DNA from 3 places in the Citrobacter portucalensis genome. Region 1 is predicted to be linked to each of the others. Evidence: predicted binding sites of a transcription regulator. Region 1 holds the regulator's gene; each other region holds the start of a gene.
What was found. Region 1 encodes PurR, which represses purine synthesis genes. Its sites were predicted from a motif close to CANGCAAACGTTTGCNTG; they were not measured.

Region 1 (3,142 bases):
GACTGGTCAAAATACGCGATAGCATCAGCGTGGTGTAATCCGGCGAGATAGCCGAAAGAACATTACCCAGCGTGAAAATCGCCATCAGGAATATCAAAGCATTACGTCGCGCACGATGAGACAGCAGCAATGTCATCAGCGGTGCACCTACCATCACACCTACCGCATAAGCGCTGATCAGCATGCCAGCCGCCGGAATCGAGACGTCCACACCTTTGGCAATGACGGGCAACAACCCCATTGGCGAAAACTCGGTGGTGCCAATACCAAACGCCCCGATTGCCAGCGCCAGTAAAGGGTAATTGATTTTCATATTTCGACTCCATATCGTCGAGCCGTGGCACGACATAAAATAAGAGTCAAAAGCATGACATTGATCGCAAAATTAATAAAGTTAACAAAACTGCAAAAGACTTTTGCTTATTCGCAAACAATAGCGGGGAAAAACGAGTCGAAGGGATGAGGGAGAGCTAACTCCCTCGGGGAAATCAATGCAGCGCTGCGGTCAGACCACCCGCGACGATCAAACCCAGAACAATAATGGTAGTCACTAACGAAAATTTCAGATCGGTGCTCATCAAGTTTTCTCCTTTTTATTCCCACACAAAAAGTGATATTGCGCATTTTTACACACTTGAAAGCAAAAATCTCTCACGATTTATATTGATAACTGCTTTTAACTCTTCCCCTTTTCGTTAAGATCAGACAAAATTCCACGCTTACTTGATTAGCGTACCGGCCATTGACCCCTTCCTGACGTTCCGTGTCGTTTTCCCGGCGTGCCGCAACCCTTACGTTGCGATAAGGGTGTGTAAAGGCAAACGTTTACCTGGAGTATTCTCAGGAGCTTAGGATATGGTCTGGAGTGAGATGTAATGGCAACAATTAAAGATGTAGCGAAGCGAGCAAACGTTTCCACTACAACCGTATCACACGTAATTAACAAGACGCGCTTTGTCGCGGAAGAAACACGTAATGCTGTCTGGGCAGCAATCAAAGAACTGCACTATTCTCCGAGCGCAGTTGCCCGCAGCCTGAAGGTAAATCACACCAAGTCTATCGGCTTGCTGGCGACCAGCAGCGAAGCGGCCTATTTCGCCGAAATTATCGAAGCCGTTGAGAAAAACTGTTTCCAGAAAGGCTATACCCTGATCCTGGGTAACGCATGGAACAGTCTCGAAAAACAGCAGGCTTATCTGTCGATGATGGCGCAAAAGCGCGTTGATGGTCTGCTGGTGATGTGTTCTGAGTATCCGGAGTCGCTGCTTTCGATGCTCGGAGAGTATCGCCATATCCCGATGGTCGTCATGGACTGGGGCGAAGCAAAAGCCGACTTTACTGATACGGTCATTGATAACGCCTTCGAAGGCGGTTACATGGCGGGCCGGTATCTGGTAGAACGCGGTCATCGTGAGATTGGCGTGATCCCTGGCCCAATGGAACGTAACACCGGGGCCGGGCGTCTGGCTGGCTTTATGAAAGCGATGGAAGAAGCGCTGATTAAAGTGCCTGAAAACTGGATTGTCCAGGGCGATTTTGAGCCTGAATCCGGCTACCGCGCCATGCAGCAAATTCTGTCGCAGTCTCATCGTCCGACCGCGGTCTTCTGCGGTGGCGATATTATGGCAATGGGTGCGCTGTGCGCCGCTGACGAAATGGGACTGCGCGTACCGCAGGATGTCTCACTCATCGGCTACGACAACGTGCGCAACGCCCGCTTCTTCACGCCGGCCTTGACGACCATTCACCAGCCGAAGGATTCACTGGGTGAAACGGCCTTCAACATGCTGTTAGACCGTATCGTGAATAAACGTGAAGAGTCACAGTCTATCGAAGTGCATCCACGCCTGGTTGAGCGTCGCTCCGTTGCCGACGGTCCGTTCCGCGATTACCGCCGTTAAGCCTGTTGTGCGGGAGTCTCATCTGGCTCCCGCAGCCATTCCTTGTTCAACGTTTCACTATCTCCTAAATAGTCCAGCAGCCAACTCAATGCCGGTGACGTATCGTTCTGCTGCCATGTCAGGCAGCATGCGGCATCAGGAAAAGGGTTCTCCAGTTGCAGCGCAACCCATTTACCGCTATCGATCCACGGCTTGGCAAAATGCGTCGGTACCATGCCCACGCACAATCCCGCGGACAAACAGGTCGCAGAAGATTCCCAGTCCGGCACGACGACGCGCTTTTGGTTGTCCAGCAGCCAGGTAATACGCTTCGGCAATGTTCGGGAGGTATCTTCGCGCACCAGTGACGGCCAGTTGCGCAACGTGTCATCACTTAACGGTCCAGGCATTGACGCTAGTGGATGATGGCTGGCTACCACGCAGCTCCAGCTCAGCATTCCCATATCGCGGAAGGTATAGCGCCCCCCGACCGGAATGGCCTGTGTGGCCCCGATGGCCAGCTCCACACGCCCATCAGACAGTGCGTCCCACACGCCGTTAAACACTTCCTGAAAAACTAACAACTCCACATCATCAAAGTGACGGTAGAAATCCACGATCATCTGTCGGGTACGATCCGGGCGGACAATGTTATCGACGGCGATCGCCAGCTGTCCGCGCCAGCCGTTGGCAATTTGCTGACATTGCTGGCGCGTGATCTGCATTTTTTTGATAACAGAGCGGCCTTCTTTTAAAAACCATGCCCCGGCAGGCGTTAATTCCACATCCCGATGGCGTCGCTCAAAAAGTGGCACCGCCAGCCACTCTTCCAGCTGGCGCACGGTGTAGCTTACCGCCGAAGGTACACGGTGCAGCTCCTGCGCGGCCGAACTAAAACTGCCGTTACGCGCAACCGCATCAACCACTTCAAGTGAATATTCCGACCACATATTCTGCCTGCAAAAAATTTGAAATCAGTAAGCAAATATTAGCGTTTCACAGCGAGAATTACACTCACTACACTCAGCGGCATTGTTCTACTGCTAAAAAAGAGAAATGATGATGCAACCTGGGAAAGGGTTTTTAGTCTGGCTGGCAGGTCTTAGCGTGCTCGGTTTTCTGGCAACGGATATGTATCTACCCGCCTTTGCTGCTATTCAGTCCGATCTGCAAACACCTGCATCTGCCGTCAGCGCCAGCCTGAGCTTGTTCTTAGCGGGGTTTGCCGTCGCGCAACTGCTGTGGGGGCCGCTTTCTGACCA
Region 2 (3,142 bases), 2.0 Mb from region 1:
AATACTTTCATCGTCTGCTCCGTGGATTAATGGCGGAAGTGGCGCATGTCGGTAAAGATCATCGCGATACCGTGTTCATCGGCAGCGGCAATGACTTCGTCATCACGGATAGAACCACCTGGCTGGATAACGCAGCTCACGCCAACGGCGGCGGCAGCATCAATACCATCGCGGAACGGGAAGAAGGCGTCAGAGGCCATTGCAGAGCCTTTCACTTCCAGACCTTCGTCAGCCGCTTTAATCCCGGCGATTTTTGCGGAGTACACGCGGCTCATCTGGCCTGCGCCTATGCCGATAGTCATGTTCTCTTTGGCATAAACAATGGCGTTGGATTTCACGAACTTGGCGACTTTCCAGCAGAACAGTGCATCGCGCAGCTCTTGCTCGGTCGGCTGACGTTTGGACACCACGCTCAGTTCGCCTTCGCTCACCATCCCCAGATCCCTGTCCTGAACCAGCAAACCGCCGTTAACGCGTTTGAAGTCGAGGCCCGGTACACGCTGTGCCCATTGACCGCAGGTCAGAACGCGAACGTTCTGTTTGGCGACGGTGATTTTCAGTGCGTCTTCGGTTGCGGACGGGGCGATGATCACTTCCACGAACTGACGGGAGATAATTGCCTGCGCGGTTTCGGCATCCAGTTCGCGGTTGAAAGCGATGATGCCGCCGAATGCGGAGGTCGGGTCGGTTTTATAGGCGCGGTCGTAAGCGTCGAGAATAGAGGTACTTACCGCCACGCCGCACGGGTTAGCGTGCTTAACGATCACACAGGCTGGCTCGCTGAACTCTTTCACGCACTCCAGCGCCGCGTCGGTATCGGCGATGTTGTTGTAGGAAAGCGCTTTGCCCTGTACCTGCTGCGCGGTGGCAACGGACGCTTCTTTAACATTCTCTTCTATATAGAAGGCAGCCTGCTGGTGGCTGTTCTCGCCGTAGCGCATATCCTGCTTCTTAATGAAGTTCAGGTTCAGCGTACGTGGGAAACGACCGGCGGCCTCTTTGCTCTCACCGTGGTAAGCCGGAACCATGCTGCCGAAGTAGTTGGCAATCATGCTGTCGTAGGCGGCGGTGTGTTCGAAGGCTTTAATCGCGAGGTCAAAGCGGGTTTCCAGAGTCAGGGAGCCTTCGTTGGCATCCATCTCTTTAATAATGGCGTCGTAGTCGCTGCTCTTCACAACGATCGCTACGTCTTTATGGTTCTTGGCAGCGGAACGCACCATGGTAGGGCCGCCAATATCAATGTTCTCTACCGCATCTTCCAGCGAGCAGCCTTCGCGTGCCACTGTCTCGGCGAACGGATACAGGTTTACAACCACCATATCGATAGGGGCGATACCGTGCTGTTCCATAATTCCGTCATCCTGACCGCGACGACCAAGAATGCCGCCGTGGACTTTCGGATGCAGGGTCTTCACGCGTCCATCCATCATTTCCGGGAAGCCGGTGTAATCGGAAACTTCGGTCACTGGCAGACCTTTCTCCGCTAGCAGGCGCGCAGTGCCACCTGTAGACAGCAATTCCACACCACGTGCGGAAAGTGCCTGAGCGAATTCGATGATACCGGCCTTGTCAGAAACACTGAGCAGAGCGCGGTGGACTGGACGACGTTGTTGCATGGTAAATCCCCTGGATTTGACTATTACAGAGAGCGTTAGGTGAATTCTTGGCTAAAAACTCAGCTAACGCCCCTTACGGGGCATCCTTGTTTTGCGGGGGCATTGTAACGAAAACGTTTGCGCAACGCTCGCGAATTTTTAATTTTCGATTTTGACCTCTTCTTTTTCTGTTGAAGGAGGCTGATATAACGAGAGGATCGTAGAAACGATCGTGTGGTTTGTGGATAACTCTGTGTGTAAATGGGTATAAAGCGGGGTTTCGCTGTGGAATGCAGCAGTCAGTCATTTTTCTGTCATTTAAGGGTTGCGGGCCGCAGGAAACTCCCTATAATGCGCCTCCATCGACACGGCGGATGTGAATCACTTCACACAAACAGCCGGTTCGGTTGAAGAGAAAAACCTGAAAATGAGGGTTGACTCTGAAAGAGGAAAGCGTAATATACGCCACCTCGCGACAGAGCGCTAAAGCGCGTCGCAACTGCTCTTTAACAATTTATCAGACAATCTGTGTGGGCACTCGAAGATACGGATTCTTAACGTCGCAAGACGAAAAATGAATACCAAGTCTCAACGAGTGAACACGTAATTCATTACGAAGTTTAATTCATTGAGCATCAAACTTTTAAATTGAAGAGTTTGATCATGGCTCAGATTGAACGCTGGCGGCAGGCCTAACACATGCAAGTCGAACGGTAGCACAGAGGAGCTTGCTCCTTGGGTGACGAGTGGCGGACGGGTGAGTAATGTCTGGGAAACTGCCCGATGGAGGGGGATAACTACTGGAAACGGTAGCTAATACCGCATAACGTCGCAAGACCAAAGAGGGGGACCTTCGGGCCTCTTGCCATCGGATGTGCCCAGATGGGATTAGCTAGTAGGTGGGGTAACGGCTCACCTAGGCGACGATCCCTAGCTGGTCTGAGAGGATGACCAGCCACACTGGAACTGAGACACGGTCCAGACTCCTACGGGAGGCAGCAGTGGGGAATATTGCACAATGGGCGCAAGCCTGATGCAGCCATGCCGCGTGTATGAAGAAGGCCTTCGGGTTGTAAAGTACTTTCAGCGAGGAGGAAGGTGTTGTGGTTAATAACCGCAGCAATTGACGTTACTCGCAGAAGAAGCACCGGCTAACTCCGTGCCAGCAGCCGCGGTAATACGGAGGGTGCAAGCGTTAATCGGAATTACTGGGCGTAAAGCGCACGCAGGCGGTCTGTCAAGTCGGATGTGAAATCCCCGGGCTCAACCTGGGAACTGCATCCGAAACTGGCAGGCTAGAGTCTTGTAGAGGGGGGTAGAATTCCAGGTGTAGCGGTGAAATGCGTAGAGATCTGGAGGAATACCGGTGGCGAAGGCGGCCCCCTGGACAAAGACTGACGCTCAGGTGCGAAAGCGTGGGGAGCAAACAGGATTAGATACCCTGGTAGTCCACGCCGTAAACGATGTCGACTTGGAGGTTGTGCCCTTGAGGCGTGGCTTCCGGAGCTAACGCGTTAAGTCGACCGCCTGGGGAGTACGGCCGCAAG
Region 3 (3,142 bases), 1.3 Mb from region 1:
CCCGCACTGATGGCGGGGCTTGCTGTCAATGCTATGAATTTCAAAGATATTCAGCATTGGTCTGGATGACTTTTTGATACCACGAAAAAGATTTTTTAGGTGAGCGCGTTAATGTCCCGCTACCGTCATTATTTTTATCGACATAGATAAATCCGTAGCGTTTTTTCATCTCCCCTGTCCCGGCAGAGACTAAATCAATGCAGCCCCACGGGGTATATCCCATCAGATCCACGCCATCTTCCACCACCGCTTTTTTCATCTCACGTATGTGGGCGGCAAGGTAGTCGATACGGTACTGGTCGTTAACTGTACCATCGTCCTCGCGCACATCAATGGCGCCAAACCCATTCTCCACAATAAATAGTGGCAGCTGATAATGATCCCAGAACCAGTTCAGTGAATAACGAAGGCCAACCGGATCAATCTGCCAGCCCCAGTCAGATTTCTGCACGTACGGGTTGGAAACCAGGCTTTTCGACTCATCATAATCCAGCTGTGGGTTGTCCGCCGTTGCCTGGGTCGCGAAAGACATATAATAGCTAAAGCCGATGTAATCAACGCAGCCCTCGGTCAGCGCCTGACGGTCTTCCTCGGTGATATCCAGTTCAAAGCCACGACGGGTAAAGTAGTTGAGAAGATGCCGCGGGTATTTGCCGCGCACATGGACGTCAGTAAACCAGTAACGCCGGTGCATGGCATTCATCGCCATCATCATATCGTCTGGCGCGCAGGTCAGCGGATAGATTGGACACATGGCAATCATGCACCCTATCTGTAATTCCGGGTTAATCTCACGCGCGACCTTTACCGCCAGCGCGCTTGCCACCAGCTCATAGTGCGCCGCCTGGTACATGACCGGCTCGCGGTCTTCGCCTGGCTGGTATTTCAGACCTGAGTTAGTAAAGGGCGCGAAATCTTCGTGATAATTTGCCTGGTTGTTAATCTCATTAAACGTCATCCAGTACTTCACTTTGTGCTGGTAACGAGTGAATACCACCCTGGCAAAACGGACAAAGAAATCGATAAGCTTGCGGTTGCGCCAGCCGCCGTACTCCGTCACCAGATGGTAAGGCATCTCAAAATGCGACAGCGTAATCACCGGCTCAATGCCATATTTCAGGCATTCGTCAAACAGGTCATCATAGAACTGTAGGCCAGACTCATTGGGTTGTTCTTCATCGCCGAAGGGGAAAATACGTGTCCAGGCAATAGAGGTGCGAAAACATTTAAACCCCATTTCGGCAAACAGCTTTATGTCGTCTTTATAGCGATGATAAAAATCGATGGCCTCGTGGTTAGGGTAATTTTTACCGGCAATCACACCGTCGGTAATTTCACGCGCCACCCCATGCGCTCCCGCGGTCATGACATCAGCAACGCTGACGCCTTTTCCGCCCTCCTGCCAGCCACCTTCCAGTTGATGAGCAGCGACAGCACCACCCCACATGAAATCTGCTTTAAATCCTGACATACCCTTCCCCTATCGTGATGACTCTGCGCAAAACGCTGTTGATGAGGTCCGCAACAGAAAAAAGAAACCGGTTTCAGTAAGATACTGTGCAATCGCCTAACAGGATTCAAGCACAAGACTGTACCCGGTTTCATTTTCGTGGCGCAGCTCAAACAAATAGATAAATGATTGTAAAATGCTGAAAAAACCAGCAGATAAAACTTGATGCAGAGCAGGCTCGCAAACGTTTGCTTTCCCTGTTAGAATTGCGCCGAATTTAACTTTTACTGCAAGTAAACATGTGGGGAAGCAGGCAGTGACCGATAAAACCTCTCTTAGCTACAAAGATGCCGGTGTTGATATTGATGCAGGTAATGCTCTGGTTGATCGAATCAAAGGCGTAGTAAAGAAAACTCGTCGTCCGGAAGTTATGGGTGGTCTGGGTGGCTTCGGTGCGCTGTGCGCATTGCCGCAAAAATATCGTGAACCGGTACTGGTTTCCGGCACTGATGGCGTTGGTACAAAACTGCGTCTGGCGATGGATCTGAAACGCCACGACACTATCGGCATTGACCTCGTCGCAATGTGCGTCAACGACCTCGTGGTTCAGGGCGCTGAGCCGCTGTTCTTCCTCGACTACTATGCAACCGGCAAACTGGATGTGGACACCGCAGCCAGCGTCATTAACGGGATTGCCGAAGGCTGCCTGCAGTCTGGCTGTGCGCTGGTCGGTGGGGAAACAGCTGAAATGCCGGGGATGTACCACGGCGAAGATTACGACGTGGCAGGTTTCTGCGTTGGCGTCGTCGAAAAATCAGAGATTATCGACGGCTCAAAAGTTGCCGACGGTGACGTACTGATTGCACTCGGCTCAAGCGGCCCGCACTCCAACGGCTACTCTCTGGTGCGTAAAATTGTAGAAGTCAGCGGTTGTGACCCAGAAACCACCGAGCTTGAAGGCAAGCCGCTGGCCGATCACTTACTGGCCCCTACCCGCATTTACGTGAAATCCATTCTGGAACTGATCGAGAAGGTTGATGTGCACGCCATTGCCCACCTGACCGGCGGCGGCTTCTGGGAAAATATTCCACGCGTTCTGCCAGACAACACGCAGGCAGTGATCGACGAATCTTCATGGCAGTGGCCAGCCGTTTTCAACTGGCTGCAAACGGCGGGTAATGTCAGCCAGCATGAGATGTATCGCACCTTTAACTGCGGTGTAGGTATGGTTATCGCCCTGCCAGCTCCGGAAGTGGACAAAGCCCTTGCTTTGCTCAATGAGAAAGGTGAAAACGCATGGAAAATCGGTATCATCAAAGCTTCTGATTCCGAACAGCGTGTGGTCATTGAATGAAAAACATTGTGGTGCTCATTTCCGGCAACGGAAGCAATTTGCAGGCGATAATCGACGCCTGCGAACAGAAAAAAATCAATGGCACCATACGTGCAGTATTCAGTAACAAGGCCGATGCGTTCGGCCTTGAGCGCGCACGCGAAGCGAATATTCCGGCACACTCGCTGGAAGCCGCCCAGTTTGCCAGTCGCGAAGCATTCGACCGCCAACTGATACAAGAGATTGACGCCTATGCACCCGATGTCGTGGTGCTGGCCGGTTATATGCGTATCCTCAGCCCGGCGTTTGTCGCTCACTATGCTGAACGATTGCTGAATATCCACCCGTCTTTATTGCCG

Region 2: a site for PurR is predicted at 1,723-1,740, ahead of purH (bifunctional phosphoribosylaminoimidazolecarboxamide formyltransferase/IMP cyclohydrolase). Genes of this name have one in related genera too.
Region 3: a site for PurR is predicted at 1,688-1,705, ahead of purM (phosphoribosylformylglycinamidine cyclo-ligase). Genes of this name have one in related genera too.

Annotation. Positions count from the first base shown of each region.
Region 1 is NZ_CP092466.1:2,770,038-2,773,179, forward strand. It holds gene LY264_RS13465 (MFS transporter) at 1-313, opposite strand, end outside; gene cydH (cytochrome bd-I accessory subunit CydH) at 489-578, opposite strand; gene purR (HTH-type transcriptional repressor PurR) at 876-1,901, shown strand; gene punR (DNA-binding transcriptional activator PunR) at 1,898-2,830, opposite strand; gene punC (purine nucleoside transporter PunC) at 2,943-3,142, shown strand, end outside.
Region 2 is NZ_CP092466.1:4,797,692-4,800,833, reverse strand. It holds gene purD (phosphoribosylamine--glycine ligase) at 1-11, opposite strand, end outside; gene purH (bifunctional phosphoribosylaminoimidazolecarboxamide formyltransferase/IMP cyclohydrolase) at 27-1,616, opposite strand; rRNA gene LY264_RS23130 (16S ribosomal RNA) at 2,241-3,142, shown strand, end outside.
Region 3 is NZ_CP092466.1:1,448,889-1,452,030, reverse strand. It holds gene LY264_RS06875 (6-phospho-beta-glucosidase) at 41-1,471, opposite strand; gene purM (phosphoribosylformylglycinamidine cyclo-ligase) at 1,767-2,804, shown strand; gene purN (phosphoribosylglycinamide formyltransferase) at 2,801-3,142, shown strand, end outside.